DNA from 2 places in the Kitasatospora sp. NPDC097605 genome. Region 2 is predicted to be linked to the other one. Evidence: riboswitches for the same ligand, from Rfam matches in the RefSeq annotation. Region 2 holds a riboswitch; the other holds the start of a gene.
What was found. A riboswitch is a leader RNA that binds a small molecule or an ion and turns the genes downstream of it on or off. The one in region 2 is predicted to bind glycine.
Positions count from the first base shown of each region.

Region 1 (15,099 bases), on a different contig from region 2:
GGGGTGTCGAGGGTGACGTGGAGGGTGTCGTCGACGACCGAGGCGGTGACGGGGACCTCCTCGCCGTGGGCGCGGAGCTGGGCGGTGTAACGGCCGTCGGCCGGCGGCTCGGTGCCGCACCAGCGGGGGCGGATGGCGGTGAGGCCGGTGACGTCCAGGCCCTCCACCGGGCCGACCGTGACGGTGTTGTGCACCGGGGAGATGTCGAGGACGTAGCGCGGCTTGCCGTCGGCGGCCGGGCGGCCGATCCGCAGGCCCTTGCGCTGGCCGATGGTGAAGCCGTACGCGCCGTCGTGCTCGCCGAGCTTGGTGCCGTCGACGTCCAGGATGTCGCCGGTGGCGGTGCCGAGGTGCTTGGCCAGGAAGCCCTGGGTGTCGCCGTCCGCGATGAAGCAGATGTCGTGCGAGTCCGGCTTCTTGGCGACGGCCAGGCCGCGCCGCTCGGCCTCCTCGCGGATGACGTCCTTGGTGGTGTCGCCGAGCGGGAAGAGCGAGTGGGCGAGCTGGTCGGCGTCGAGCACACCGAGCACGTAGGACTGGTCCTTGGCCGCGTCGACGGCCCGGTGCAGCTCGCGCGAGCCGTCCGGGAGGTCGACGATCCGGGCGTAGTGGCCGGTGCAGACGGCGTCGAAGCCGAGGGCGATCGCCTTGTCCAGCAGCGCGGCGAACTTGATCTTCTCGTTGCAGCGCAGGCACGGGTTGGGGGTGCGCCCGGCCGCGTACTCGGCGACGAAGTCGTCGATGACGTCCTCGCGGAAGCGCTCGGCGAGGTCCCAGACGTAGAACGGGATGCCGATCACATCGGCGGCGCGGCGCGCGTCCCGGGAGTCCTCGATGGTGCAGCAGCCGCGCGCGCCGGTCCGGAAGGACTGCGGGTTGCTGGAGAGCGCCAGGTGCACGCCGGTCACCTCGTGCCCGGCTTCGACGGCTCGGGCGGCGGCGACGGCGGAGTCCACCCCGCCGGACATCGCCGCGAGCACGCGCAGGCGGCCAGTGGCGGACGGAGCGGTCGGGGCACCCGGGAAGTCAGTCATGATGCCACCAAGAGTACGTGGTCCCGGCGAGCGCCCGCCCTCGGAAAAACCTACCGCCGGACGGCCGCCAGGCCCGCGTTGCGGGCGCGCTGGACGGCCGGGGCGATCGCCTCCGCGAGGGTGGTGACGTCCTCCCTGACCGACGTGTGGCCGAGCGAGAAGCGCAGCGAGGCACGGGCCAGCAGCGGGTCGACGCCCATCGCCAGCAGCACATGGCTGGGCTGCGGGACGCCGGCCGAGCAGGCCGAGCCGGTGGAGCACTCGATGCCCTGGGCGTCGAGCAGCATCAGCAGCGCGTCGCCCTCGCAGCCGGGGAAGGAGAAGTGCGCGTTGGCGGGCAGCCGCCCCTCGGCCGCCGGGTCGCCGTTGAGCACCGCGTCCGGGACGGCGGCCAGCACCGAGGCGACCAGCTCGTCGCGGAGCGCTCCCAGCGTGACGGCGTGCTCCGCGCGCCGCTCGACGGCGACGGCCGCCGCCGCGGCGAAGCCGGCCGCGCCGGGCGCGTCCAGGGTGCCGGAGCGGACGTCGCGCTCCTGGCCGCCGCCGTGCAGCAGCGGGACGGGCGTCGCGCCGCGCGACAGCAGCAGCGCGCCGATGCCGAACGGGCCGCCGATCTTGTGGCCGGTGACGGTGAGCGCGGTGAGCCCGGAGCCGGCGAAGGAGACCGGGACCTGGCCGAGCGCCTGCACCGCGTCGGCGTGCACCGGGATGCCGTACTCGGCGGCCACGGCCGCGAGTTCGGCGACCGGCTGGACGGTGCCGACCTCGTTGTTCGCCCACATGACGGTGACCAGCGCGACCGAGGCCGGGTCCCGCTCGATCGCCTCGCGCAGCGCCGCCGGGTGGACCCGGCCGTACGCGTCCACCGGCAGGTAGTCGACGGTCGCGCCCTCGTGCTCGGCGAGCCAGTGCACCGCGTCCAGCACCGCGTGGTGCTCGACCGGACTGCACAGCACCCGGGTGCGGGCCGGGTCGGCGCCGCGGCGGGCCCAGTACAGGCCCTTGACGGCCAGGTTGTCGGACTCCGTGCCGCCGCCGGTGAGGACGATCTCGCTGGGCCGGGCGCCGAGCGACTCGGCCAGCGACTCGCGGGCCTCCTCGACCACGCGGCGGGCCCGGCGACCGGACGCGTGCAGGGAGGAGGCGTTGCCGACGACCCCCAGGTGCGCCGTCATCGCGGCGATCGCCTCGGGCAGCATCGGCGTGGTCGCCGCATGGTCCAGGTATGGCATAACCATCCGATTGTAGAGGCCCCCCGGCCGACACCGGACCGGCACGGACGGACGCGGTCCGCCGCATCGGGCCGCGGCCGACCACATCGAGCCGCACCGAACCGATCCGGCCACCGGACGCCGCGCACCGCGCCGCTGCCCGTCCGGGCAACCCCGGTACGGGGCCCGGTCCACCAGCGGTTAGCCTGACGGCCACCACCACGCGGCCGGACCGGAACCAGGGAGTTGGGGGCGGAATGTCGCAGTCCCTCGATCGCGCCCTGACCCTGCTCGGCTCGCTCGGCGACGGCCCGGTCACCCTGGGGCAGGCCGCCACCTCGATCGGCGTGCACAAGTCCACCGCGCTGCGCCTGCTGCGCACGCTGGAGGAGCACGGGTTCGTCCACCGGCTCTCCGACCGCCGCTACCGGCTCGGCGGCCGGGTGCTGTCGCTGGCGCAGCGGGCCCTGCAGGAGATCGACGTGCGGCAGGTCGCCGCGCCGTACCTGGCGGCGCTGCACGAGCGCTTCGGCTGCACGGTGCAGCTGGCGGTGCTGCAGGACGACGAGGTGCTGTACCTGGACGAGCTGACCGGGCGGTGGAGCACCGCGGCCGGTCTGCCGACCCGGATCGGACGGCGGGCGCCGGCCGCCGGGACGGCGATCGGCCGGGTGCTGCTGGCCGGGCTGCCGCAGGACGGCCGGGCGGAGGAGGAGCTGCCGGACGATCTGGCGGCGGTGCGCCGGCGGGGCTGGGCGGCGGAGTCGGCCGGGCACCTGGAGGCGGTGACCAGCGTGGCGGCGCCGGTGGCGGGCAGCGACCGGCGGGCGGTCGCGGCGTGCGCGCTCTCGGCGCCGGCGGACCGGGTGTCGCCGGCCGAGCTGGTACGGCTGGTGCCGGAGCTGCTCTGCACGGCGGAGGCGATCTCGCTGGCGTACGGCGGCTCGCCTACTCCTCGCTGGTGCGAGAACCGTTGCGGTGCCAGGCCCGTGGTGCGCGCCAGCCGTACTTGAGGGCGAGCATCCGCAGGACGAACGCGGTGAGCGCGGCGGCGGTGCCGGTGGCGGCGGTGAGGCTGTCGAGCGCGATCAGGACGGCGACCAGGGCGGCGCCGACCAGCGCGGGCACCGCGTAGATCTCGCGGTCCCAGCGGAGCAGCGAGGGGATCTCGCCGGCCAGGACGTCGCGCATCACACCGCCGCCGGCGGCGGTGACCATGCCGAGGGCGACGGCGGAGACGGCACCGAGGCCGAAGTCGTGGGCCTTGGCGGTGCCGGTGACGCAGAACAGGCCGAGGCCGAGCGCGTCCAGGGTCTGCACGGCGCGGTTGATCCGTTCGACCTCGGGGTGCAGGAAGAAGACGACCAGGGCGGCGATCAGCGGGTCGACGAAGTAGCCGAGGTTGGTGAAGGCGGCGACCGGGGTGGCCCCGATGACGAGGTCGCGCATCACACCGCCGCCGAGCGCGGTGACCTCGGCGAGCACACAGATGCCGAAGATGTCCATGTTCTTGCGGACGGCGAGCAGCCCTCCGGAGAGGGCGAAGACGAAGATGCCGACGAGGTCCAGCGACTGCTGCACGTCGGAGGGGAAGATCTGCGAGGTCACCGCACCAGTGTGACCCGGCCGAGCCTCCCCTCCGATCGGGCGGTCAGGCGGAGGCGAGCGTCTTGCCCCCCGCGGCGGCGTTCTCCGGGAAGTGGCAGGCCACCTGGTGCCCCGCCGCGGCGGCGGCGAGCGGCGGCTCCTGGCTCGCGCAGATCTCCTGGGCCTTCCAGCAGCGGGTGCGGAAGCGGCAGCCGCTGGGCGGGTTGATCGGCGAGGGCACGTCGCCCTTGAGCAGGATCCGCTCGCGCCCGGCGCGCTGCCGGCGGCGCGGGTCGGGCACCGGCACGGCGGACATCAGCGCGGTGGTGTACGGGTGCATCGGGCTGCGGTAGAGCGAGTCCCGGTCGGCGATTTCGACGATCTTGCCGAGGTACATCACCGCGACCCGGTCGGAGACGTGCCGGACCACCGAGAGGTCGTGCGCGATGATCAGGTAGGTCAGGCCGAGCTCCCGCTGGAGGTCGTCGAGCAGGTTGACCACCTGGGCCTGGATGGAGACGTCGAGCGCCGAGACCGGCTCGTCCGCGACGATCATCTTGGGCCGCAGGGCGAGCGCCCGGGCGATGCCGATGCGCTGGCGCTGGCCGCCGGAGAACTCGTGCGGGTAGCGGTTGTAGTGCTCGGGGCTGAGCCCGCACAGCTCCAGCAGCTCCTGGACGGCCTTCTTGATCCCGCCCTCGGGCTCGGCCTTCTGCAGCCGGAACGGCGCGCCGACGATGGTGCCGACGGTGTGCCGGGGGTTCAGCGAGGAGTACGGGTCCTGGAAGATCATCTGGATGTCGCGGCGCAGCGGCCGCATCGCCCCGACGCCCAGGTGGGTGATGTCGGTCCCCTCGAACTCGACCGTCCCGCCAGTGGGTTCGTCGAGCCGGGTGACCAGCCGGCCCATCGTCGACTTGCCGCAGCCGGACTCGCCGACGACGCCCAGGGTCTCGCCGGCGTGGACGGTGAAGTCGATGCCGTCGACCGCCCGGACGGCGCCGGTCTGGCGCCGCAGCAGGCCGCTGTGGATGGGGAAGTGCCGGGTCAGACCGGTCACCTTGAGCAGCGGCCGCCGGTCCGAGGCGGGCGTCTGCGCAGGAATGCCCGCCGCCTGAGTGTCCGTCATCGGTTCTCTCCAGAAAGGTGGTACGAGGCCGGGCTCACAGCCGGGGCGCGATCTCTTCGGCGAAGATGCGGTGCCGCTCGGCGAGCGCGAGGTGGCAGGCGGCGTGGTGTCCGGGCGCGACCTCGGTGAGACCCGGGGTCTCCTCGGTGGAGCGCCCGCCGGTCAGCCCGGCGTAGGGGCAGCGCGGGTGGAAGGCACAGCCGGACGGCACGTTGATCAGGCTGGGCGGGGTGCCCTTGACCGGGACGAGGCGGTCCTGCAGCTCACGGTCGAGGCGCGGCATCGAGCCCAGCAGGCCCCAGGTGTAGGGGTGCTCGGGCGCGTCGAAGAGGGTCTCGGCCGGGCCGCGCTCGACGCACTTGCCGCCGTACATGACGAGGATGTCGTCGGCGAGCTCGGCGACCACCCCGAGGTCGTGGGTGATGATGATGACGGCCGAGCCGAACTCCTCCTGGAGGTCCCGGATGAGGTCCAGGATCTGCGCCTGGACGGTGACGTCCAGGGCGGTGGTGGGCTCGTCGGCGATCAGCAGCGAGGGGTCGTTGACCAGCGCCATGGCGATCATCGCGCGCTGGCGCATGCCGCCGGAGAACTGGTGCGGGTAGTCGTCGACCCGGCGGTCGGGCTGTGGAATGCCGACCCGGTCCAGCATCTCGACGGCGCGGGCGCGGGCCTGCTTCTTGCTCGCCTGCGGGTGGTGGACCCGGTAGGCCTCGACGATCTGCTGCCCCACCGTGTAGTAGGGGTGCATCGCGGTGAGCGGGTCCTGGAAGATCATCGCCATCTGCCGGCCGCGCAGCTCGCGGACCCGGTCCGGCCCCGCCGAGATCAGTTCCTCGCCGTCGAGCCGGATCTCGCCGGTGATCCGGGCCCGCTTGGAGCGGTGCAGGCCCATGATGCCGAGCGAGGTGACGGACTTGCCGGAGCCGGACTCGCCGACGATGCCGAGGGTGCGGCCCTTGGCGAGGTCGAAGCTGACCCCGTCGACGGAGCGGACCAGGCCGTCGTCGGTGTCGAAGTGGATCCGCAGGTCCCGCACCGAGAGGAAGGCCTCCTGGCCGCCCGGGGCGGCCGCGCGGGCCGGGGTCTTCTGGAGCTCGGTCACGACAGCCTCACCCGGGGGTCGACAGCGGCGTACAGGAGGTCAACCACGAGGTTGCAGAGGACGATGAAGAAGGCGGCGAGCAGGGTGACGCCGAGGATCTTCGGCAGGTCGTTGTCGGAGATCGCCTGGACGGCGAACTGGCCGACGCCCTGGAGCGAGAAGACCTGCTCGGTGATCAGCGCGCCGCCGAGCAGCAGGCCGAGGTCCATGCCGAAGATGGTGACGATCGGGGTGAGCGCGGCGCGCAGCCCGTGCCGGGTGACGACCTTGGACTCGGCCAGGCCCTTGGCCCGGGCGGTGCGGATGTAGTCCTCGCTCATCGTCTCCAGCATTCCGGCCCGGGTGAGCCGGGCGTAGAGCGCGGAGTAGAGGAAGGCCAGCGAGATCCACGGGAGGATCAGGTTGCGGGCCCACATCAGCGGGTTGTCGGTGAAGTCGACGTACTGGAGGTTGTCCAGGATCGGCCACTCGTAGCTGAACACGGTGAGCAGCAGCGCGCCGGTGAAGAAGACCGGCAGCGAGACGCCGGCGAGCGCGATGCCCATCGAGAGCCGGTCGAAGATCGAGCGCGGCTTGAGCGCCGAGATCACACCGGTGGTGACGCCGGAGGTCAGCCAGACCACCGCGGCGCCGATGGCCAGCGAGATGGTGACCGGGATCCGCTTGGTCAGCTCGGGCCAGACCTCCAGGTGGTTCTTGAAGGAGTAGCCGAAGCAGGGCACGTGGCAGGTGGCCGGTTCCGGGCCGAACTTGTACTCGGCGCCGGTGACCAGGGCCTTGAGGAAGTTCCAGTACTGGGTGTACAGCGGCTGGTCGAGGCCGAGGTTCTGCTTGACCGCCTGGATCGCCTCGGGAGACGGGTTCTTCCCGATGTACTGGGTGGCCAGCTGGTCGACCGTCTCGCCGGCGAGGCGCGGGAGCAGGAAGAAGATCGCGAAGGTGACCGCGCTGACGACCAGCAGCAGCACCGCGGCCGCGAGGATCCTGCGGATGATGTAGGCAAACACAGTTGGTCGGCTCCGGCCGCCCGCCGCCGTCCGGGGTCCTCCGGACGGCGGCGGGCGCCGCTGCCTTCACCTGCCTTCAGGGATGCGGAGCCAGGCTCTTACTTGGTGGTGCCGATGTTCAGGTAGTCGTACTCACCCGAGAAGGCCGGCGTGGACACGAGGTTGGTGGCGTTCTCCGGGCGGTACAGGAAGACCTTGAAGTCGGTCAGCGGGACGTAGACCGCCTGCTCCATGACCTTCTTGTCGATGTCGCCGTAGATCTTCTCGCGGGCCGCCCGGTCCGGGTTGGTGGCGGCCTCGTCGAGCAGCTTGTTGATCGTGGGGTCGTTCAGCGACGCCAGGTTGCTGTTGCCGGAGGCCTTGATCGCGCGGCCGTCGACGATCTGCTGCAGGAAGCCGTAGCCGGTCGGCCAGTCGGCGCCCCACTGCATCATCATCAGGCCGATGTTGTGCTCCTTGGCGAACGCCGGAGCACCGGCGCTGTCGGCCAGGTACTTGCCCTGCGGGAACTGCTGGATCTCGGCGTTGATGCCGACCTTCTTCAGCGCGGCCTGGATCGAGGTGGCGGCGGCGACCTCGGTGGCGCGCTCGGTGCGGGCGGAGAGCACGGTGTTGATGCTGTCCTTGCCGCAGGCCTTCAGGGCCTCCTTGGCCTTGGCCTCGTCACCCTTGTTGTCCTTGGTCTCCCAGACGTTGAAGTCCTGGTGGCCCGGGATGTCCGGCGGGAGCACGGTGTTGGCGACCTGGCCGCGGACCGGGCCGCCGAGCGCGGTCTGCACCGAGACCTTGTCGACCGCGTACTGGACGGCCTTGCGGCACTCGATGTTGTCGAACGGCGCCACATCGGTGTTGATCGCCATGTAGACCAGGCGGCCGCCGTAGGCGTTGTCGGTGTTGGCCTTCAGCTTCGGGTTCTGCAGGATCTGCGCCTGGGTCTGCGGGTCGACACCGCCGCCCACCAGGTCGACCTGGGCGTTGCCGGCCAGCAGGTCCTTGTCGATGGTGGCCTGGTCGATGTTCATCCGCAGCACGATCTTGTCCGGCAGCTGCTTGCGGATCGGGTCGGTGGCCGGGTCCCAGTTGGTGTTCGGGACCAGGACGGCCTGCTTGCCGTCCTCGTAGGACTCGAACTTGAAGGAGCCGGAGGAGGCGATCTTCTTGACGTACTCGGCGCCGGTGTCCTTGGCCTGCGGGACCGGGGCCGTCTGCGGGGCGCTGACCAGGTAGTCGAAGTCGGCGAAGGCGTGCTTCAGGTGGAAGACGATGGTGAGGTCGTCGGGCGTCTCGATCGACTTCAGGTCGCCGGTCTTGTCCTTGTACGGACCCGCGTACGGCGCGTCCGGGTTGTCGACCAGCAGCTCCTTGAAGTACGTCGGGCCGTTGGAGTTGACGTCCGGCGCGAAGTTGGAGCGCTCGACGGCGTACTTGACGTCCTTCGAGGTGATCGGGGTGCCGTCGTCGTACTTCAGGCCCTTGCGCAGCTTGTACGTCCAGGTCAGGCCGTCCGCGCTGACCTGGCCGAGCGACTCGGCGAGGTCCGGGACCAGCTTGTTGCCCGCCTCGCCGGCGCCCGGCTGGAAGGTGGTGAGCGGACGGCCGTACAGGCGCGAGAAGTTGTAGATGTACGCGTAGTACGTGTTGCCCGGGTCGAGCGAGTCCGGGGCACCCTTCATCTCGAAGGTGACCGTCCCGCCCTTCTTGTCCGAGGCGTTGACGATGTTCTTGGTGGCCGCGTTGGCCCCGGAGCCGCCGCCGGCCTCGGTGCCGCCGGTGGCGGTGGACTTGGCGTCGTCGCTCTTCGAGCTCGACGAGCAGCCGGTGACGACCAGCACCGCGGAGGCGGCGAGGGCGGTCAGCGCGACGGTACGGGACCTACGCATGGGTGAGATCAACCCCTTGAGGAAGTGGTGGCCGAACGAGGGATCCTGACGCTTGGTCAGTTGCTCTTGGGATCGAGGGCGTCACGCAGCCCGTCGCCGAGCAGGTTGAAGGCGAGCACGGTGAGGAAGATCGCCAGACCGGGGACCACCATGTACTGGGGGTCCACCTGGTAGTACCGGATCGCGTCCTGGAGCATGCCGCCCCAGGAGGCCTGCGGAGGCTGGATGCCGACGCCGAGGAAGCTCAGCCCGGCCTCGAAGAGGATGTTGGTCGGGATCAGCAGGGTCGAGTAGACCAGGATCGGACCGACCAGGTTGGGCAGCAGTTCCTTGAACAGGATGAACGGCCCCCGGGCGCCCAGGCTGCGGGCCGCGTAGACGAACTCGCGCTCGCGCAGGGAGAGGGTCTGTCCGCGCACGATCCGGCCGATGTAGGGCCAGTTGAAGAAGCCGATCACGAAGATCAGCACCATGATGTGCAGCGGGAGGCCGTGCAGGCCGAACGCGCCGCCCTGCAGCGAGGTCGAGATCGCGATGGCGAAGAGCAGCAGCGGGAAGGCGAGGAAGACGTCCATCACCCGGCTGATCAGGGTGTCCACCCAGCCGCCGTAGTAGCCGGCCATGATGCCGAGCACGGTGCCGATGGTGTTGGACAGCACGGTCGCGCCGAAGGCGACCAGCAGGGAGACCCAGGAGCCCTCGATGACCCGGGTGAGCAGGTCGCGGCCCTGCAGCGGGTCGACGCCGAGCGGGTGGTCCCAGCTCATGCCGCCCCAGTCGCCCATCGGCAGTCCGCCGAGGTCGGCGTCCAGCAGGTCCTGGTGGAGGGCGTCGGGGTCCAGGCCGAAGACCGACTCGATCGGCTTGGCCAGCACGGCGAGCAGGATCAGCAGGATCACCACGATGCCGCCGGCGACGGCGGCCTTGTCCCGTTTGAAGCGGGTCCAGGCGATCTGGCCGAGCGAGCGGCCCTCGATCTTCTTGGCCGGGCTCGCGGCGGCGTCTGCCCCCGGTGCGTTGCCGGCGGTCTTGATGGGTGCGGTCATGGTCAGTTCGGTCCCCTCGCCGACGGTGGCCGGCCCACGGGTGCCGGACGCCGGGATCGGCGGCTCGGCTGGTGCGGACGTGCTTGGGTGCGGACATGCGGAAGTGCAGGTACGGGGGTGTTCCCAGCGGTACGACGTGCTCAGTACTGCTGCCACGCGGGATGGGCGTCACGTGGATGATGCGGCCCGTCAGCGCGTCCGCCTTTGTGAGGCGCCAACCACGCGCGGTGGGCTGTTGCAGAACTCTCTGCCATCCGAACTGGCTTACGCCAGCCCTGACAACCGACAGATGCCCAACTGTGATCTGTCCGCATGCACCTCCACGATCTTCGGCATATCCCTCTTCACACAGCTGTAACAGCCATGTCAAGATGTCTGCCACCCACTTCGGCGAGATCGTCCGGAAAAACGCCGAAACCGGCCTGACAAGGTGTCAAGCCGGTTCCGGTGGTCGGCGTTTGGCGCGTTCGTCCGGTCAGCGACCGGGGTAGCCGGGCCACGGCTGCTGGGGCGGCGGCTGCTGCCCGGGCCAGCCCGGTGCCGGCGGATGCGTGCCGTAGCCGAAGCCCTGACCCTGGGCCGGGCCCTGCTGCGAGGCGTACGGCGGCGGGGGCACCGGCGGGTACGGGCCCGTCTGCGGCCGGCCGTGCCCGGCCGCCTCCCGGTCGTAGAACGGGCGCGCGTTGGCCCGCATCCACAGCGCCACCGGGTCGTACTCGTCCGCCATCGCCACCGTCGAGACCGCGAGGCCCTCCGGCGCGACCGCGATCGCCCGCTGCATCAGCGCCCGCACGGCCTCCACCGTGGGCGGCGAACTCTCGTACAGGTCCAGACCGATGGCCAGGTACGGCTCGCCCACCGACGGGCGCACCCAGGCCCGGCGCAGCGCCTTCACCGCGCGCACCTCGGCCGCCTGCCGCTCCAGCAGCGCGAAGAACTGCTGCGCCGGCACCTGCGGCTCGCTCAGCTTCAGCGGCCCGGCCGGCAGGCGGTCCAGGCCCGCCGCGACCCGCCGCAGGTCCGCCCACGGCACGCCCACCCCGCCGCCCGGGGCGTGCGGGTTCAGCCACAGGCCCCACCGGGTCCGGTACAGCGAGGCCGCGATCTCCCGGCCGGTGATCACCTCGTGCGCCCGCGCCCAGCCGGACGCCGCCAGCTGCTCGGGCGAGGTGACGGCCGGCGCGTAGCCGTGACCGCTGATCTCCATGTTCCCGTACTGGGCGTCCGGACTGCCCGGCGTGCCGTGCCAGAGCAGCATCCAGACCCGGCCCTCGGCGAGCGCGTGCAGCATCGTCTCGTAGGCCTCGTAGCGCTCCGGCGCCACCTCGCGCAGCGCGCGTTCCAGCGCGCCCGGATCCGGGCGTCCGGTGGGCGCCTGGCCCCAGGGCCCCGGTGCACCGCCAGCTACCGATCCCGCACTCATGCGCCCACCTCGCTGCGCTTCTTCGTTCCTCGTCCGTCACCGGCGGCCCGGCGGCCGTCAGCACGCACCCTATGGGGCGGCCGCCGACCGCCGCCACGCCGACGTGCCAGGGTTCGTACCGCCGCCGGATCAGCCCCGCACGTAGAACGGCGCGACCCGGTTCACCAACCAGTCGACCACCGGATCGTCCGCGAGGTCGAGCAGTACGAGGTGGACGCCGCCGGGCAGCGGCGCGGTTCCCAGCGCTCGCCCCAATGCCTCGTTCACCGCGGCCGGGTCGGCCGGGGCCCCCGGGTCCAGCTGGACGCCCACGAACATCACGGTCGGCTCGCCCTCGACGCTCGCCAGCGCCCGCCGCGCGGTCAGCACCCCCGGCAGCGCCGCGAGTTCGCCGCGGCAGGCGGCCAGGAACGCCTCCGGGTCCTCCCCCGGCACCGGCTCGCGCAGCGCCACCCGGCCGCCGCCCTCCGGCGCGTCCGGGGCGGCGTCCCAGCGGTCCTCGCGCGGCCCGCGGCGCAGTTCGGCCACGCCCTCCGGCGGCACCGGGATGCCCACCGCCGCCTCGGGGTTCACCGCGATCCCCACGCCCAGCGGCAGGCCGCGGGCGAACTCCCACACCGGGGCGACCGCGAACGGCATCCCCGGCGCCTGCTGGAGGAAGACCTCCTGGGAGGAGAACACCGGGACATAGGGGTCGCCGGCCAGTTCGATGATCGGCAGGTCCAGTGACTGCCCCTGCGGGTCGCCGCCCGACGGCAGCGGGATCCAGACCTGGCTGCGCGCCAGCACCTCGATCACCCGGGGGGTGGCGCCCGGGTCGCCGAGCGCGGCGGTGAGCACCTGCTCCAGCTCATTGGCCGGCCACGCGCCGCCCGGCGGCATCGCTTCCGCCCCGCCCCACCCCTGCTGCTCCACCGGGTACCCCATGCGCCGCCGTACCGCCCTCTGCTCGCCGATGCCCGCAGCCTAGCGTTTCGGCCCCTCCCCCCGACGGGCGAGGCGGCACCCGGCGAGCGAGCCTGCGGGCCGCGCCGGGTCGGAGCGGCCCGCAGGCGAGCCGAGCGCACCCGGCGAGCGAGCCGAAGGGCCGCGCCGGTGCCGAAAGGGAGGAGCGACAAGCGAGCGACGGAGGAGGGAGTGCCGGAGCGAGGAGCGTCGGCGCCGGGTCGGAGCGGCCCGGAGGCGAGCCGAGCGCACCCGGCGAGCGAGCCGAGCGCAGAAAGAGGCCCGCGTGATGGAGGGCCCCCTCCCCTTGTTCCCGTGGACGTGCCATGATGTGCGCGTCTGCGGTGGCATCCACCCAGGCCCCGTCAACTCCATACCGGCCGCTCGAACCCGCGCGGGAGAGTCCGGAGCGCCCCCGTCAGGAGGCGCAGCCGGCGCCGAAGGAGCAAGTCCTCCCCGGAATCTCTCAGGCACCCCTACCGCACGGGTTAGGCACATCTGGAAAGCGGCGAACGGCCCTGCCGTCCGCCCACCCACGGTGCAAGCCGCCATGCTGTCCTCACAGGGCAGTGGACGGTGAAGCTCTCAGGTTCGACGACAGATGGGGAGACCCAGCCGCCGCATGCCCGCGTGCAGGGTCCGCCGCCCTCGAAACGGGGCCGGTCCCGGCGCGCGCACCCCTGAGTGCCCCGACCGAGGAGTTCCTGGCCATGTCGTCCCTCCGCCTCACCGCGCTCGACGCGCTGCACCGCGCCCTCGGCGCCACCATGACCGACTTCGCCGGCTGGGACATGCCGCTGCGCTACGGCAGCGAGCGCGAGGAGCACCTCGCCGTCCGCACCAAGGCGGGCCTGTTCGACCTCTCCCACATGGGCGAGATCACCATCACCGGCCCGCAGGCCGGCGAGATGCTGGACCACGCCCTGGTCGGCTTCGTCTCCGCGCTCGGCGAGCTGCGCGCCCGCTACACCATGATCTGCGCCGAGGACGGCGGCATCCTGGACGACCTGATCGTCTACCGCCTGCGCGAGGACGCCTTCCTGGTCGTCGCCAACGCCTCCAACGCCCAGCTGGTGCTGGACGAGCTGATCGCCCGTGCCAAGGGCTACAACGCCGTCGTCTCCGACGACCGCGACGCCTACGCGCTGATCGCCGTCCAGGGCCCGGAGTCCACCGCGATCCTGGCCGGCACCACCGAGGCCGACCTGCCCGGCCTGAAGTACTACGCGATCCTCCCGGCCCAGGTGGCCGGCCGCGACGTGCTGCTCGCCCGCACCGGCTACACCGGCGAGGACGGCTTCGAGATCTTCTGCAACCCGGGCGACGCCGAGCAGATCTGGCAGGCGCTGACCGAGGCCGGCGCCGACCGCGGTCTGATCCCCTGCGGCCTGTCCTGCCGCGACACGCTGCGCCTGGAGGCCGGCATGCCGCTGTACGGCCACGAGCTGTCCACCGACCTGACCCCGTTCGACGCGGGCCTCGGCCGGGTGGTCCGCTTCGACAAGACCACCAACGAGGGCGCCTTCGTCGGCCGCAAGGCCCTGGAGCGGGCCGCCGCCGAGGCCGAGGCCAACCCGCCGCGGGTGCTGGTCGGCCTGGTCTCCGAGGGCAAGCGGGTGCCGCGCGCCGAGTACACCGTGGTCTCCGCCGACGGCGAGCCGATCGGCCGGATCACCTCCGGCGCGCCCTCCCCCACCCTGGAGAAGCCGATCGCGATGGCCTACGTGGACGCCGCCCACGCCGCCCCCGGCTCCACCGTCGCGGTGGACGTGCGCGGCAAGCACGAGCCGGTCCAGGTCGTGGCGCTGCCGTTCTACAAGCGCGCCCGCTGACCCGTCCCCCACCTGTTTCCCCGCGAGGAACGTCCGCGCGCCGGGCCGCTTCGTCGTACCCGCTTCCCATCCTGGAGAATGACGCCATGAGCAACCCCCAGCACCTGCAGTACACCGCGGAGCACGAGTGGCTGACCGCCGCCGACGCCGACGGTGTGTCCACGATCGGCATCACCCAGCACGCCGCCGACGCCCTCGGTGACATCGTCTACGTGGAGCTCCCCGAGGTGGGCGCCACCGTGACCGCCGGTGAGACCTGTGGCGAGCTGGAGTCGACCAAGTCGGTCAGCGACCTGTTCTCGCCGGTGACCGGTGAGGTCACCGAGGTCAACGAGGACGTCAAGAACGACAACAGCCTGGTCAACGGCGAGCCGTTCGAGGGTGGCTGGCTGTTCAAGGTCCGCGTCGAGTCGACCGGTCCGCTCCTGAGCGCCGACGAGTACACCGCGCTCACCAACCCCTCGGCCTGAGCCACCGCCGGGGGCGGCCGCCGCACCCGCGGCCGCCCCCTGGCCAAGCCTCCCCCTCTCCTCCCGGGAAGACCCCACCATGACGGTTCTGAACCAGTCCCTGCACGCCCTCGACCCGGAGATCGCCGCCGCGGTCGACGCCGAGCTGCACCGCCAGCAGACCACCCTGGAGATGATCGCCTCCGAGAACTTCGCCCCGGTGGCGGTCATGGAGGCCCAGGGCTCGGTGCTGACCAACAAGTACGCCGAGGGCTACCCCGGCCGCCGCTACTACGGCGGCTGCGAGCACGTCGACGTGGTCGAGCAGATCGCGATCGACCGGATCAAGGCCCTGTTCGGCGCCGAGCACGCCAACGTCCAGCCGCACTCCGGCGCGCAGGCCAACGCCGCCGCGATGTTCGCGCTGATCAAGCCGGGCGACACCATCCTG
Region 1 is NZ_JBEOSF010000027.1:32,409-47,507, forward strand. It holds gene mnmA (tRNA 2-thiouridine(34) synthase MnmA) at 1-1,034, opposite strand, end outside; gene ABTX81_RS26595 (cysteine desulfurase family protein) at 1,085-2,266, opposite strand; gene ABTX81_RS26600 (IclR family transcriptional regulator) at 2,503-3,258, shown strand; gene ABTX81_RS26605 (trimeric intracellular cation channel family protein) at 3,194-3,853, opposite strand; gene ABTX81_RS26610 (ABC transporter ATP-binding protein) at 3,897-4,961, opposite strand; gene ABTX81_RS26615 (ABC transporter ATP-binding protein) at 4,996-6,066, opposite strand; gene ABTX81_RS26620 (ABC transporter permease) at 6,063-7,073, opposite strand; gene ABTX81_RS26625 (ABC transporter substrate-binding protein) at 7,172-8,953, opposite strand; gene ABTX81_RS26630 (ABC transporter permease) at 9,010-9,999, opposite strand; gene ABTX81_RS26635 (enhanced serine sensitivity protein SseB) at 10,475-11,422, opposite strand; gene ABTX81_RS26640 (enhanced serine sensitivity protein SseB) at 11,552-12,349, opposite strand; glycine riboswitch at 12,753-12,859, shown strand; gene gcvT (glycine cleavage system aminomethyltransferase GcvT) at 13,078-14,199, shown strand; gene gcvH (glycine cleavage system protein GcvH) at 14,286-14,669, shown strand; gene glyA (serine hydroxymethyltransferase) at 14,749-15,099, shown strand, end outside.
Region 1: it holds a riboswitch for glycine, as region 2 does, so the genes downstream of both, gcvT (glycine cleavage system aminomethyltransferase GcvT) here and gcvP (aminomethyl-transferring glycine dehydrogenase) in region 2, are expected to answer to the same signal.

Region 2 (15,099 bases):
GACCGCGCTGCGCCAGCCCGCCGCCGCCGCGCTGCGTCATCCGACCGGGCCGCTCCTCCCCGCGCACCCGCTCGCCGTCCACGTCCTGGAGGGGCCGCGGGCCGAACTCGCCGCCGCCCGGCGGACGGGGTGGCGCTTCCTCATCAAGGACGGCACCGAGGTGGCCGCGGCCGCCGAGGTGGTGCAGGGGGCGGAGGGCCACACCTTCTCCCACTTCACCGCCGGTCCGTACCTGGACTCCACGCTCCGCGCGCTGCGCGAGGCCTGGCAGCTCGCCCAGTCCGCCCGGTCCCGCTGCCAGCCGCGGCTGCTGACCTTCCCCGGCCAGTACGCGACGGCGCTGTGGCTGCACTGCCCGGACGGCGGCCCCGCCGCCGACCTGCTGATCCCGCTGGCCCCGGCCCCGATGGGCGTCACCGCGCACCGCGCCCACCCGGCCGCCGACGTGCTGCCGCTGCTGGCCCGGACCCCCGTCGCCCGGACCGAGGTGGACCCGCGCCCGCTGCTGCTCGGCACGGCGGACGGCGCCCGGCTCCCCTCCGGGGCGCTCTAGGACGCGCGGCCCCCGGGCCGTCCGGCACCCGGCCCGCCACCCGGACGGGTCATCCGGCATGGCCCGACCAGGCCGCCCGCCGGATGGCCCGGTCGGGACCGCCCGCGCCTCCCGACCACCTGAACGGGTGATCTCTGCCCGGGGGTTGTGGCGCATGTCACGAAATCGCTGCGCGCGCGTCCGCAGATGCCGACACTGGGAACCAGCGTGGAAGGACCTCCTGTCCTACCCACTTGAGCGCTGGTCCACACCTGGCCCGGCGCCGGACAGAATCCGACCACCGCGGCGGCGCCCACCGGCGACACCGCGTCACGGGGAGGATCGCAGAGCGAAGCGAGGGTACGCGTATGTGCCAGCACCGTCCTGAGTGCCCGTCGGCCGAGTCCGAGGACCGCGAGGCCGCCGTCCCGGTGGCCTGTCACCCGGAGCAGGGGTGGAGCCTGCTCTGCAACGGCGTCCTGCTGTTCGAGGACACCGGTGAGCTGCTGCCCGACGGCCGGGTGATCGCCCCGCGCCGCCCGGCCGCGAGCGCGGTCTGAGCCGCCGGCCTCCACGGGGGAACGAGCGCGAAGGGCAGGGCCCCGGCGGACGGATCCGCCGGGGCCCTGCCTGGTGTCCCGCGCCGGTCAGACGCCGTACTCGTCCAGCGGCGGGCAGGAGCAGACCAGGTTGCGGTCGCCGTACGCGCCGTCGATCCGGCTGACCGGCGGCCAGTACTTGTCCGCCGGGTTCACGCCGGCCGGGAAGACCGCCTCCTGCCGCGTGTAGCCGTGCGCCCAGTCGCCGGCCAGGGTGGCGGCGGTGTGCGGGGCGTTGCGCAGCGGGTTGTCGTCGGCCGCCCAGGCGCCCGAACCGACCTTGTCGATCTCGGCCCGGATCTCGATCATCGCGTCGCAGAACCGGTCGATCTCGAACAGGTCCTCGGACTCGGTCGGCTCGATCATCAGCGTGCCGGCCACCGGGAAGGACATGGTCGGCGCGTGGAAGCCGTAGTCGATCAGGCGCTTGGCGATGTCGTCCACCGTCACGCCGGTCTCCTTGGTGAGCGGGCGCAGGTCGATGATGCACTCGTGCGCCACCAGGCCGCCGGGGCCGGTGTAGAGCACCGGGAAGTGCGGGGCCAGCCGCTTGGCGATGTAGTTGGCGTTCAGCACCGCGACCTGGGTGGCGCGCTTGAGGCCCTCGCCGCCCATCAGCCGGACGTACGACCAGGAGATCGGCAGGATGCCCGCCGAGCCCCACGGGGCGGCCGAGATCGGGCCGACGCCGGTGGCCGGGCCGGCCTCCTCCTGGAGCGGGTGGTTCGGCAGGTACGGCGCGAGGTGCGCGCGCACCGCCACCGGGCCGACGCCCGGGCCGCCGCCGCCGTGCGGGATGCAGAAGGTCTTGTGCAGGTTCAGGTGCGAGACGTCCGCGCCGAACTTGCCCGGCTTGGCCAGGCCGACCAGCGCGTTCAGGTTGGCGCCGTCGACGTACACCTGGCCGCCGGCCTCGTGCACCAGGCCGCAGATCTCGGTGATCTGGGTCTCGTACACGCCGTGGGTGGACGGGTAGGTGACCATCAGCACGGCGAGGCTGTCGCGGTGCTGCTCGATCTTGGCCTTGAGGTCCTCGACGTCGACGTCGCCGTCGACCAGGGTCTTGACCACGACCACGCGCATGCCGGCCATCACCGCGGAGGCGGCGTTGGTGCCGTGCGCGGAGGACGGGATGAGGCAGACGTCGCGCTGGGTGTCGCCGTTGGCGTGGTGGTAGGCGCGGACGGCCAGCAGGCCGGCCAGCTCGCCCTGGGAGCCGGCGTTCGGCTGGATGGAGACGGCGTCGTAGCCGGTCACCTCGACCAGCTGCCGCTCCAGCCCGCGGATCAGGGTGAGGAAGCCCTCGGCCTGGTCGACCGGCGCGAAGGGGTGCAGCTGGCCGAACTCCGGCCAGGTCACCGACTCCATCTCGGTGGTCGCGTTGAGCTTCATGGTGCAGGAGCCCAGCGGGATCATGCCGCGGTCCAGCGCGTAGTCCCGGTCCGACAGGCGGCGCAGGTAGCGCAGCATGGCGGTCTCCGAGCGGTGGCTGTGGAAGACCGGGTGGGTCAGGTACTCGTCCTGGCGCAGCAGCGCCTCGGGCAGCGCGTCGGCGCTCTCCGCCACCTCGACGCCCTCGACGCCGAACGCGGCCCAGACGCCCGCCAGGTGCTCGCGGGTGGTGGTCTCGTCGGTGGAGACCGAGATCCGGTCGGCGCCGTCCTGGAAGACGTTGACGCCCTGGGCGCGGGCGGCGGCGGCGATCTCGGCGGCGCGGCCGGGGACGACCGCGGTGACGGTGTCGAAGAACTCGCCGTGCAGCAGCTCGACGCCGCCGGCCCGCAGGCCCTCGGCGAGGGCGGCGGCGTAGCGGTGGGTGCGGCGGGCGATGTCGGCCAGGCCGTCCGGGCCGTGGTAGACGGCGTACATCGAGGCCATCACGGCGAGCAGCACCTGGGCGGTGCAGATGTTGCTGGTGGCCTTCTCGCGGCGGATGTGCTGCTCGCGGGTCTGCAGGGCCAGCCGGTAGGCGCGGTTGCCGTCGGCGTCGACGGAGACGCCGACCAGGCGGCCGGGCAGCGAGCGGGCGTACTCGGCGCGCACCGCGAGGTAGCCGGCGTGCGGGCCGCCGAAGCCCATCGGCACGCCGAAGCGCTGGGAGGTGCCGCAGGCGATGTCGGCGCCGAGCTCGCCCGGCGACTTCAGCAGGGTCAGCGCGAGCAGGTCGGCGGCGACGGCGACGATCGCGCCCAGGCCGTGGGCCTGCTCGATCAGCGGGGCGAGGTCGCGGACCACACCGGTGGCGCCGGGGTACTGGAGCAGCACGCCGAACACGCCGCGCTCGGCGATCTCGGCCGGGATGCCCTCGGACAGGTCGGCGACGACGACCTCGACACCGGTGGGAACGGCCCGGGTGTTGATCACCGCGACGGTCTGCGGCAGGGTCTCGGCGTCGACCAGGAAGACGCCGCCCTTGACCTTGGTGACGCGGCGGGCCAGGGCCATCGCCTCGGCGGCCGCGGTGCCCTCGTCCAGCAGCGAGGAGCCGGAGGTGGGCAGGCCGGTCAGGTCGGAGACCAGGGTCTGGAAGTTGAGCAGCGCCTCCAGGCGGCCCTGCGAGATCTCCGGCTGGTACGGGGTGTACGCGGTGTACCAGGCCGGGTTCTCCATGACGTTGCGCAGGATCACCGGCGGGGTGAAGGTGCCGTAGTAGCCCAGGCCGATCATCGACGTGAGCACGGTGTTGCGGCCGGCCAGCTCGCGCAGCTCGGCGAGGACCTCGGCCTCGCTGCGGCCGGCGGGCAGGTCGAGCGCGGTGATCGAGCGGATCGCCTCGGGAACGGCGGCGGTGGCCAGCTCGTCCAGCGAGCCGTAGCCGACCTGGGCCAGCATCTTCTCCTGCGCGGCGGCGTCGGGGCCGATGTGGCGGTTCTCGAAGGGGCTGGCCTGTTCGAGCTCGGTGAGGGTCGCGGGGGTGGTGGGGCGTCCCGAGTTCGGCTGGGCGTTCATGGTGGTCGAGGCCTCCTGGTCACGGACCGGCGGGGGTGCGCACGCCGGGCGCCGCACCGCTGCGGACAGCAGCGGACGGCCCGGTCGGACGTACCCGACAGGCCTCCCCCTCTGTCATCGGGACCTGAGAGCTTCGCCCGCACGGAGCGCCGTGGGACGCCCCGCCGGCTTGCACCGTCGGTGAGGGTGGGGTCCGCCGGCTCCCTCGCCCGCGATCCTGCCCTGCTTTCCAGAGTGACCTATCCCGCACGGTACGGATGCCTGAGAGATTCCGGGGAGGAGTTGCTCCTTCGGCGCCCCGACCAGCGGTTTCCGCTGTCGGGGACTCTCCCGAGCGGGCTCGGCGGTCGCGCCCAGGGTACCAGCGGGAGGCCCCCCGATCACGGGTGCGTCAGGTCGTCCGGCCACTTCGCCGCCGACGGCGGCGATGACCCGGTCGGCGCAGCCCCCGCCCCGTCCGGCCGCGCCCCGCTCGCACCTGTCCGGTTCATGGCTTTTGGTGTGAAGTGGCGTTGTCCTGCGGGCGTACCGCGAGCTCACCGCACTGGAGGAAAGAAGCGTGCAGACCGACATCGACCCCCGGGACCTGATCGGCCACAAGGCGGTCGACCGCAACGGGGACAAGATCGGCACCATCGACGAGGTGTACCTGGACGACGCCACCGGCCGGCCCGAGTGGGCCGCCGTCCGGACCGGCATCTTCGGCCGGGACGCGTTCGTCCCCCTGACCACGAGCGAGTTCGCCGGCGACGAGCTTCGGGTGCCCTACGACAAGTCCCTGGTGAAGGACTCACCGGACTTCGGCGTGGGCCAGCACCTGTCGCCCGCCCAGGAATTCCAGCTCTACCGCTACTACGGCCTGGACACCCCGGCCGAGGGACGGTCGCCGGCGGCCGGCGAGGTCCCGCGGGCGGAGGCCGACGACCTCGACTTCGGCACCACCGCCGGCACCGGCGCGGCCGCCGCCCACACGCCGGCCGCCCACCCGCCGGCCCCGCACACGACGGCCCCCGCCACCAACGGGACGGGCGCGACCCACGGCACCAACGCGGCCCGCCCGGCCAAGCAGCTCACCTTCCACCGGGCGGCCGACCTCGACAAGCCGGCCGACCCCACCCCGGAGACGCACATGCGGCCCCTCGCCACCCCCGCGCCGGTCGCCCCCTCGACGCCCCCCGCCCCGGCCCCCGCCGCGGCCCCGGCTCCCGTCACCCCCGCTCCCGCTCCGGCGCCCGTCCCGGCCGACGCGGCACCCACCGCACCGCAGCCCGCCGCCGAGCCGCACCCTCGGCCCGCGCGGCCGGCGAACGACCCGGGCGCCTCCTCCCCCACCGGCCGGGTGGAGATCACCTGCCGCGAGGAGCGCCTGGACATCACCACCGAGTGGCATGTGATCGGCACCGCCAGGCTGCGCAAGTACGTGACCAGCGAGCAGGTGGAGCGCCGGGTCCCGGTGGTCCACGAGCGGGTCCGGGTGGAACGGATCCCGGTCGGCGAGGCCGAGCGGGCCGCGCTCGACGAGAAGGAGATCGCCGAGGCGGTGGAGGAGGTCACCCTGCGCGAGGAGCGCCCGGTGGTCCGCAAGTACCTGGCCCCGATCGAACGGGTCCGCCTGGTGATCGAGCGGTACACCACCGAGGAGGTGGTCCGCGAGGAGCTGCGGCGCGAGCAGGTCGAGGTCCACGACAACGCCGCGGCACCGACCGCTCCGGCCTCCCCTCCGCCGGCCGCGCCCCCGGCCCGCCCGGTCCCGGCCCGCCCGCTCGTCTGACCCCGCCCCCCGAGGGACCCCGGCCGCCGCGGCCGGGGTCCTTCCTTTTTACCAAGGCTTAACCAATGAATATTTGACACTCTGAAGTATCTCCCGGCATGGTTACTTCAGTTCATTCACTATGTACGGGAGGAAGCAACCGTGAGTGAGGCACCACAGCCCACCACCGCGGCCGAGAAGCAGAGCAGCGCCCGGGTCCTGCCGGCCCTCATCCTGGCGATGCTGTCGTTCAGCGTGGTGCAGACCGCGGTCGTCCCGATCCTGCCCTCGCTCGCCAAGGAACTGAGCGTCTCCGGCTCCAGCATCACCTGGCTGATGACGGCCAACCTGCTGTCGGCCGCCGTGCTGACCCCCCTGCTGGGCCGCTTCGGCGACCTGCGCGGCCGCAAGCCGATGCTGCTGATCTCGCTGGCCGGCCTGGTCGCGGGCTCCGCGCTCGCGGTCTCCACCCACTCCTTCACCTGGCTGGTCGTCGCCCGCGTGCTGCAGGGCGCCGGCGGTGGCGTGCTGCCGCTCGCCATCAGCATCGTCCGCGACGAGCTGCCCAAGCAGAAGGTGACCGGCGGCGTCGCCGCCATCAGTGCCTCGATGGGCGTCGGCAGCGGCCTCGGCCTGGTCGCCACCGGCCTGCTGCTGGAGCACTGGAGCTACAAGTCGATCTTCTGGATGGGCCTGGTCTTCGGCCTGATCGCGGTCGCCCTGGTCGCCCTGCGGGTGCCCACCGACCCGGTCACCGACAAGGACGGCGGCGCCGACCCGCTCGGCGCGCTCACCCTCGCCGGCTGGCTCTCCGCCCTGCTGGTCGCGGTCAGCCAGGGCAACAACTGGGGCTGGACCTCCACCAAGACCCTGGGCCTGTTCGCCGTCGCCGCCGTGGTCGCCCTGATCTGGGGCGTCATCGAGGTCAAGGTCGCGCACCCGCTGGTCGACATGAAGATGATGTCCCGTCCGGCCGTCGCCTTCACCAACCTGGCCGGCCTGCTGATCGGCTTCGGCATGTACGGCTCGTTCATGGTCATCAGCAACTTCGCCCAGACCCCGGAGAAGCTCGCCCACTACGGCTTCACCGCCACCGTGCTGCACGCCGGCGTGATGCTGCTGCCCTCCGCCCTCGGCTCGATGGTCGCCGCCCCGCTCGGCGCCCTGCTGATCGCCCGCCGCGGCCCGCGCCTGCCGCTGGTCCTCGGCGGTGTCCTCGGCGCCGTCGCGATGGCCTACCTGGCCCTGCGGCACAGCCACGAGGGCGACATCTACCTCTCCTCGGCGATCTTCGGCCTCGGCATCGGCCTCGCCTTCTCGGCGATGCCCGCCTACATCAACGGCGCCGTCCCGGTCGAGCAGAGCGGCATCGCCAACGGCATGAACGCGGTGCTGCGCACCGTCGGCGGCGCGATCGGCACCGCCGTCATGGCCGCCATCCTCACCGGCGACACCATGAAGCTGCCGATCCCGGTCTCGCTGCCCACCCTGGACGCCTACCAGCACGCGTTCTGGACCGCCGCCGTGGTCTGCGTCGTGGCCGGCGCCGTCCCCTTCCTCATCCGCACCGTCAAGCCGGCCACCTCGGTGACCCTCGGCAACCGGACCGCGGACCTGACCTCCGGCCGTGAGCCGGTGAAGACCGACGCCTGACGAGGCGTCCGACCCGCGCCCAGGGACAGGGCGCGGGGACCGGACCCGGACGGTCGCCGAGGGCATCGCGACCGTCCGCGGCCCGGAACCGCACGCGGCCCCACCCGGCACTCCCGCCGGGTGGGGCCGCTTCGCGCTCGCGTCCTACTCGTCGTCGTCCACGTCCTCGGCCGGCCACCCCTCGCGCAGCGGCAGCGGCCTGGCCGGCTCCAGCGCCGGATCCTCGATCGCGAAGGTCCGCACCCGCCCCGGCCCGCTCCACGGCGTCTCGAAGCGCACCGTCACCCGGCCCACCCCGCTGCCCTGCACCCACCCCGGCCCGTACTCCGCGTGCCGCACGTCCTGCCCCGGAAGCCAGCGCCGCACCACCGCGGCCTCCTCCTCGACCGCCTCCGGCTCCTCCTCCGCGCCGGCCCCGGCACCCGCCGCGGCCGCGGCCTCCGCCTCCTCCCGGACGGCCTGCGCGAACAGGTCCTCCTGGGTGTAGTCGGCCAGCTGCGCCACCCCGACACCCAGCAGCCGCACCCCGCCGGTGATGTCCACCTGCGAGGCCAGCCGCCGGGCCGTCTCGACGATCACCGTCTCGTCGTCCGTCGGGCCGCGCAGCGTCTCGGAGCGGGTCAGCGTCGAGAAGTCGAAGCGCCGGACCTTCAGCACCACGGTCCGCCCCGAACGCCCCGCGCCGCGCAGCCGCCGCACGCACCGCAACGCGAGCGCCTCCACCTCCCGCAGCACCCGGTCCCGGTCGGCCAGGTCCACCTCGAAGGTGTCCTCCACCGAGACCGACTTGGCGTCCTGGTCCGCCACCACCGGCCGGTCGTCCAGACCTATCGCCATCTGGTGGACACCGACCCCGTGCGCCCGGCCCAGCAGCTGCACCAGCTCCGCCTCACCCGCCGCGGCCAGCTCCGCCACCGTGGTCAGCCCCGCCCGGCGCAGCACCTGCTCGGTGGCCGGGCCGATCCCCGGCAGCGCCCGCACCGGCATCGGCCCGAGCACCGCCCGCTCCTGCCCCGGCTCGATCAGCACCAGCCCGTCCGGCTTGGCCTGCTCGGAAGCGATCTTGGCCATCAGCTTCGACCCGGCCGCCCCGACCGAGGCGGTCAGCCCGGTGCGCCGCTCGATGTCCGCCCGCAGGTCCTCCGCCAGGGCCAGCACCAGCCGCTCCCCCGTGCCGTGGTCCGCCTCGGCCAGCACCGGGCCGTACGGACCGGCCTCCAGGTCGACGAAGGCCTCGTCCAGGCTCAGCGGCTGCACCAGCGGCGACAGCTCCCGCAGCAGCGCCATCACCAGCTCGCTCACCTGCCGGTACGCCTCGAAGCGGCCGGCCAGGAAGGCCGCGTTCGGGCAGAGCCGGCGCGCCTGCGCCATCGGCATCGCCGAGTGCACCCCGAACCGCCGCGCCTCGTAGGAGGCCGTCGAAACCACCCCGCGCCCGCCGAGACCGCCGACGATCACCGGCTTGCCGCGCAGGCTCGGCTTGGCCGCCTGCTCCACCGACGCGAAGAAGGCGTCCATGTCGAGGTGGATGATGCTCGGCAGTGACCGCACCCGCCGATCATGCCGCACGGGTCCGACAACACCGCCGAACCCGGCCGCCGCCTCAGCGCGCGGCCCGCTCCCGGCCGGCGTCCGCCAGCGCCCGCGGTATGCCCGGCTCGCTCGGGCCGAGGAACAGCGGGTCCGGCCGAAGCCAGGCGTTCAGAGCCGCCTTCCCGGCCCCCGGGATCTCCCGGAGCCCGCCGTACAGCCAGGTGGCGTCCCGCACCTCCGGCACCCCCACCGCGTACGACTCGATCCCCGCCGCCTCGCAGAGCGCCAGCGCCCGGCGGACGTGGAAGTCCTGGCTCACCAGCACCGCCCGGTCCACCCCGAAGATGCGGTGCGCCCGGGTGCAGGAGTCCCAGGTGTCGAACCCCGCGTAGTCGCCGACCACCCGCACCTCCGGCACCCCGTGCTCGATCAGGTACCCGCGCATCGCGTCGGTCTCGTCGTAGCCGCTCCGGCCGTTGTCGCCGGTCACCAGGATCGCCTGGACCTTCCCCGTCCCGTACAGCTCCACCGCCGCGTCCAGCCGGTGCGCCAGGTAGGGCGAGGGCCTGCCGTCGAACAGCCCGGCGCCGAACACCACCGCCACCGGCGCCGGGGGCGCGCTCGCCACCGTCCCCACCCGGTCCCCCGCCGCCAGCCACAGCCAGGCACTCGGCGCGAGCGCCAGCGAGCAGCCGACCGTCACCAGCTGGAACAGCCGCCGCTGCGCCGGCCGCCGGCGCAGCCGAAGGCCGAGCCGCACCGCCCGGCGCGCCAGCAGACCGGGGATCCCGGGACCGAACCGCACATGCCCTCCCTCAACTCGGTTCACCCCGGGCACGACGACGCCGTGGGCCCGGACGGTTCCCCGTCCGGGCCCACGGCGTCGCTCGAATGTTCCTACACGGCCCGGTTGCGCCGCTGCGCCAGCTCGTCCGCCGGGTCCTGGCCGACCACCGTCTCACCGGTGTCCGTCCGCTCCGCGTGCAGCCGCACCAGGGTCAGCTCCAGCTCCCGCCAGACCGCGCCGACCGCGATCCCGAAGACCCCCTGGCCGCCCTTCATCAGGTCGACCACCTGCTGGGGGGTCGTGCACTCGTACACCGTCGCGCCGTCGCACATCAGCGTCAGCCCGGCCAGGTCGGCGACCTCGGCGGCCTGCAGATGGGCGACCGCCACCCGGATGTTCTGCAGCGAGACGCCGGCGTCCAGCAGCCGCTTGACGATCTTCAGCAGCAGGATGTCGCGGAAGCTGTAGAGCCGCTGGCTGCTCGCCGGGTACACCGAGCGCACACTCGGCTCCAGCAGGCCGGTGCGGGCCCAGTAGTCCAGCTGGCGGTAGGTGATCCCGGCCGCCGCGCAGGCGGTGGGACCCCGGTAGCCGATCAGCTCGGACGTCGGTGAGAGCCGCTCCAGGGCCGGCTGGCCGGGCTGCACCGCGGGGAACCGGCCCACCCTCGGCAGCTCCGCCGTCCGGGGCAGTTCGGTCACCTTGCGGGTGGTGCGCGGCAGGTGCACGGCGCACAGGCCTCCCGCGGCCACTTCATCGCCAGTGCCGGTCATGCCTACCTCCGTCCACTCGTGCTGCGGGCAACCCAGACCGCGGGCGATCGGGCACCCGGGCAGCTCCTCCTGACGGTAGGCAGTCCCCCATGGCCCGTCAACGATCGCCACGCCGAGCCGAACAGACCACGTCACTCAGGAGAGTGGTTTTTCGTGCCCCTAGTGTGGGTAGGTGCGAGCATTTTGGCAAAACAGCCGTATCACCTACGGCACCTCGGCCCGCCGGCCGGTTCCGCGGCGCCCCCGGGCCGCGCCCCGGCCCTACTGCGGGCCGCCCCCGCCGAAGTCCTCCGGCGACACCTGGTCGAGGAACTCGCGGAACTTCTCGACCTCGTCCTCCTGCTCGTCCGGGATCGCGATGCCCGCCTCGGCGAGCACCTCCTCGCTCCCGTAGATCGGCGTGCCGGTGCGCAGCGCCAGCGCTATCGCGTCGGACGGCCGGGCGCTCACCTCCACCCCGCCGGCGAAGACCAGCTCGGCGTAGAAGACGCCCTCGCGCAGATCGGTGATCCGGACCTCGGTGAGCTGCTGGCCGAGCGCCTCCAGGACGTCCTTGAACAGGTCGTGCGTCAGCGGGCGCACCGGCGTCATGCCCTGCTGGGCGAAGGCGATCGCGGTCGCCTCGCCGGGGCCGATCCAGATCGGCAGGTACCGATCGCCCCCTACCTCCCGCAGCAGCACGATCGGCTGGTTGGAAGGCATCTCCACCCGGACACCCACGACGTCGAGCTCATTCACACAGGCAACCCTATGGCTCCCGACCCGGATATGAAAGCGCAGCGCCGACACCGCTGGTCAGCGCGGTGGGCCCGCAGGGGCCCGGGTCACGACCGGATCCGCAGGCCCGCCTGGACCATCGCGGCGTGCAGCCGGACGGACAGCGTCGCGAGTTCCCGGGCGGTCGCCTCGGCGTGCGCCCTGGTCTGCGGGTTGCGGTGCCGCCGCAGCGGCGCCACGACCTGCTCGACCAGCGCGACCTCCCGGTCCGCGGCGGCCTTCATGGCCCGCAGGTGGCGCGGCTCCAGCCCGTACCGGCCGAGCTCCGCGACCAGCCGGGCGACCTGCAGCGCCTCGCCGTCGTAGCCGCCGTCCGGTCCGGGCGCGACCAGCCCGTAGGACTCCCACTCGGCCAGCTCGGCCTCGCCGGACTCGGCGGCCGCCAGCAGCTCGGCCCGGCCCAGCCGGACCCCGGTCGAGGCCTCGGCCGCGGCGGTCAGCTCGCGGTCCGCCTCCTCCAGCGGCCCGGGCCGGGCGTCCGCGGCCGCGGGCAGCGCCGGCGGGTTCTCGCCGCGCTCGATCGCGTCGAGGTGCTCGCGGATCACCCGCAGCGGCAGGTAGTGGTCGCGCTGCATCCGCAGCACATAGGCCAGCCGCTCGACGTCGGCCGGGCTGAACTTGCGGTACCCCGAGGGGGTGCGCTGCGGCTCGACCAGCCCCTCCGCCTCCAGGAAGCGGATCTTGGAGATGGTGACCTCGGGGAAGTCGTCGCGCAGGAAGGCCAGCACGGCGCCGATGCTCAACAGCTCGTCACCACCGCGCCGCCGCCCGGCGGGCCGGTCCGGGCGGACCGGCTGCCTGGGGGCCGCGACCACCCCCCGCGCGCCCTGGTCCGGCCGGGGGCCGGACGACGCGGGGGTGGCCGCCCCGAGAGGAGAGGAAGGGGTGTTCGGACTCACTCGGGCTCCTGCCGACGTTGTTTTCAGTACCCCCGGTTGTGGCTGGCGAAGAAGACCAGCCGGTACTTCCCGATCTGCACCTCGTCGCCGTTGTTCAGGGCGACCTCGTCGATCCGCTCCCGGTTGACGTAGGTGCCGTTCAGGCTGCCGACGTCGGCGACGGTGAAGCCACCGCCCGGCGTCCGGCGGAACTCCACGTGCTTGCGGGAGACCGTGACGTCGTCCAGGAAGATGTCGCCCTGCGGGTGGCGGCCCGCGGTGGTCTTGTCCGAGTCCAGCAGGAACCGGCTGCCGGAGTTCGGGCCGCGCTGGACGATCAGCAGGGCCGAGCCCGGGGGCAGCGCGTCGATCGCGGCCAGCACCTCGGCCGAGAGCGCCGGCGTGCCGGTCCCGGTCGTGGTGTTGGGGTCGTAGGACTCCAGACCGGAGATCGAGATGGTCGAGGTGGTCTCGGCCGACCCCTCCGGCAGCAGTCCGCCGCGCAGCGCCGTACCGCAGTTGGAGCAGAACCGCGCGGAGGCCGGGTTCTGGTTGCCGCACCTGGGGCACGGAGTGGGGCCAGCCATGTTCACAGCCTCCTGGCGCGGCACACCCGACGGGTTGTGCCCGGCGTACGGGTCCGGGGCAAACCCTCCACCAGAGGTTGAGGGTCCTGTCGGGAAACCTATGCGCGGGCCGCCGGAGGGGTCAACCGACGCGCCGTAGCCCGCCTGATTCCCCGCGTACTGGGCTCCGGCGCCGTCCCGGAACAGCGGACGCTCGGCGTACTCCGCCCCCTCCGGGGCGGAGCGCATGCCCGGCACGGCGGGCTCGTCGTCCCGGCGGTGCAGCGCGGTGGGCGCCTCCGCCGCGGCCGCGCCGCGGCCCTTGTTGCGACCGAACAACTTCGAGAAGAAACTCACGGGCGAATCCCCTTGCGTGTGACAGACCCGCCCGTGGGGCAGGGTGAGAACCTCGGACAGGATGCGGGCCCGGTCGTGGATCGGGCCGGCTGGAGTGGCGCTCCGAACGTGACGGTCACTTCGGAGCCGGCTTGGCGTGCTGCGGCGTCTTCGGATCGACGAGCGCGTCGACGACCACCTTCTGCTGCTGGGAGATCGTCGCTCGTGCCTGGTGGCTCTCCAGGGTACGGACGACGCCTCCCGGAATGTTCAACGCGGGCGTGAGGTCCTGCGGATTCCCCACGACGGTGAAGCGGTAGGGCGCCGAGACCTTCTTGCCGTCGATCTGCACACCGCCGCCGGACACGTCCGTGAAGTAGGTGTTGACCACCACGCGCACATCGTTGATCTGAATCGCCTCCGCCCCCGCCGCTCTGAGTTCCTGCAGGGTGTCCAGCAGCATATCTGCCTTCACCTGCCCTTGGGGATCATCGACCGTCAGTACGATGCCCGGACCGGTGGCCCGGACGGTCCCGGCGAGGACACCGAGTTCCGTCGCCTTCTTCCTGGTCTGCTCCTGGGCCTCCTTGGCCTGGTTGGAGCTGTTCTCCAACTTGGCCAGGGACTGCTCCAACTCCGCCTTCTCCTGCTGGAGACGCTGCTGACGGCTGTCCAGTTCGTCGAGGATGCGGACCAGGTCCTCCTGGCGCGCGCCGCGCAGCTGACTGTGGTGGTCGTTGGTCGAGCGGACCTGGATCGCCAGTCCCAGGCCGAGCGAGAAGAGCAGCAGGGCCACCACCAGCTGACCGCGCGACAGCCGCGGCGGCCACAGCGCGGCCATCAACCGCCGGCGTCCGGCGTGCCGGTCGACGGTCTGCGCGGAAACCGACATCGGCGCGTGCTCGGGCTCCTCCTGGTCGTCCTCGGGCTCCGGCTCCTCCGCGGGATCCGCCGGCCCGGAGTCAGCACCGGGCGTCTCCGCCGTCACCTCCGGCGCACGCGCTGGCGCAGGCGTCACCACGGGGGCGCGCCGGGGGGCGGGCGGGGCGGACTCGACCTCGGGTTCGGCGTCGGACCCGGCGCGCGGAGCCTCCGCCGGCCGCACGGGCGCCTTCTCAAGGGCCTTTTCGCGGGCCTTCTCGGGCACCTTCTCTGCCCTCTCCGCCCTCTCCGCCCTCTCCACCGTCTCCGCCGGCGCGGCCTCCACCGCGGCCGCCTCGACCGGCCCGGTCACCGCCTCGTCCGCGGACCTTTCCCCGCGCTTCTCCTCCTGCACGACTTCTCCCGCCGATCCGTCCGATTTCTCCTCCGCCGCGCGCCCGCGGCCCGGCTCAGGCGCGGAAGACATGGCGCCGGATCGCCGCGGCGTTGGAGAAGATGCGGATGCCGAGGACGACGACCACACCGGTGGACAGCTGCGAGCCGACGCCCAGCTGGTCGCCGAGGAAGACGATCAGCGCCGCCACCACCACGTTGGAGAGGAAGGAGACGAAGAACACCTTGTCGTCGAAGATCCCGTCCAGCATCGCGCGGACACCGCCGAACACCGCGTCCAGCGCCGCCACCACCGCGATCGGCAGGTAGGGCACCACGGCGTCGGGCACCTCGGGCTGGACGAAGAGTCCGACGACGACCCCGATCACGAGACCCAGTACGGCAATCACGGTGTAGCGGCTCCTGTCGCTGCGGAGGGCGACCCGGTGGTGGTCGCGGTGGTCGGGCGGGAGGTCGTGCTCTTGGTGGCCGGGGCACTGGGCGAGCGCTTGCCGCTCGCCTTCGGCGACGGCGAGGCCTCGCCGGACGGGCTGCCCGTCGCGGCCACCCCGGCGCCGGCGCTCCCGCTCGGGGACGCGCTCGGACTCGCGGCCGCGCCGGCGGTCGGACTCGCGCTCGGACTCGCGGCCGCGCCGGCGGTCGGACTCGGGCTCGTGCTCGCACTCGGCGAGGGCTCGGGGGTGGCGGGCTG
Region 2 is NZ_JBEOSF010000018.1:146,592-161,690, forward strand. It holds gene ABTX81_RS21735 (hypothetical protein) at 1-553, shown strand, start outside; gene ABTX81_RS21740 (DUF5999 family protein) at 901-1,092, shown strand; gene gcvP (aminomethyl-transferring glycine dehydrogenase) at 1,180-4,080, opposite strand; glycine riboswitch at 4,320-4,423, opposite strand; partial or broken gene ABTX81_RS21750 (PRC-barrel domain-containing protein) at 4,640-5,029, shown strand; partial or broken gene ABTX81_RS39685 (YsnF/AvaK domain-containing protein) at 5,438-5,851, shown strand; gene ABTX81_RS21760 (MFS transporter) at 5,993-7,483, shown strand; gene ABTX81_RS21765 (DNA polymerase IV) at 7,628-9,034, opposite strand; gene ABTX81_RS21770 (SanA/YdcF family protein) at 9,087-9,791, opposite strand; gene ABTX81_RS21775 (MerR family transcriptional regulator) at 9,914-10,576, opposite strand; gene ABTX81_RS21780 (bifunctional nuclease family protein) at 10,838-11,314, opposite strand; gene ftsR (transcriptional regulator FtsR) at 11,401-12,096, opposite strand; gene ABTX81_RS21790 (double zinc ribbon and FHA domain-containing protein) at 12,276-13,154, opposite strand; gene ABTX81_RS21795 (DUF881 domain-containing protein) at 13,270-14,280, opposite strand; gene ABTX81_RS21800 (small basic family protein) at 14,465-14,797, opposite strand; gene ABTX81_RS21805 (DUF881 domain-containing protein) at 14,794-15,099, opposite strand, start outside.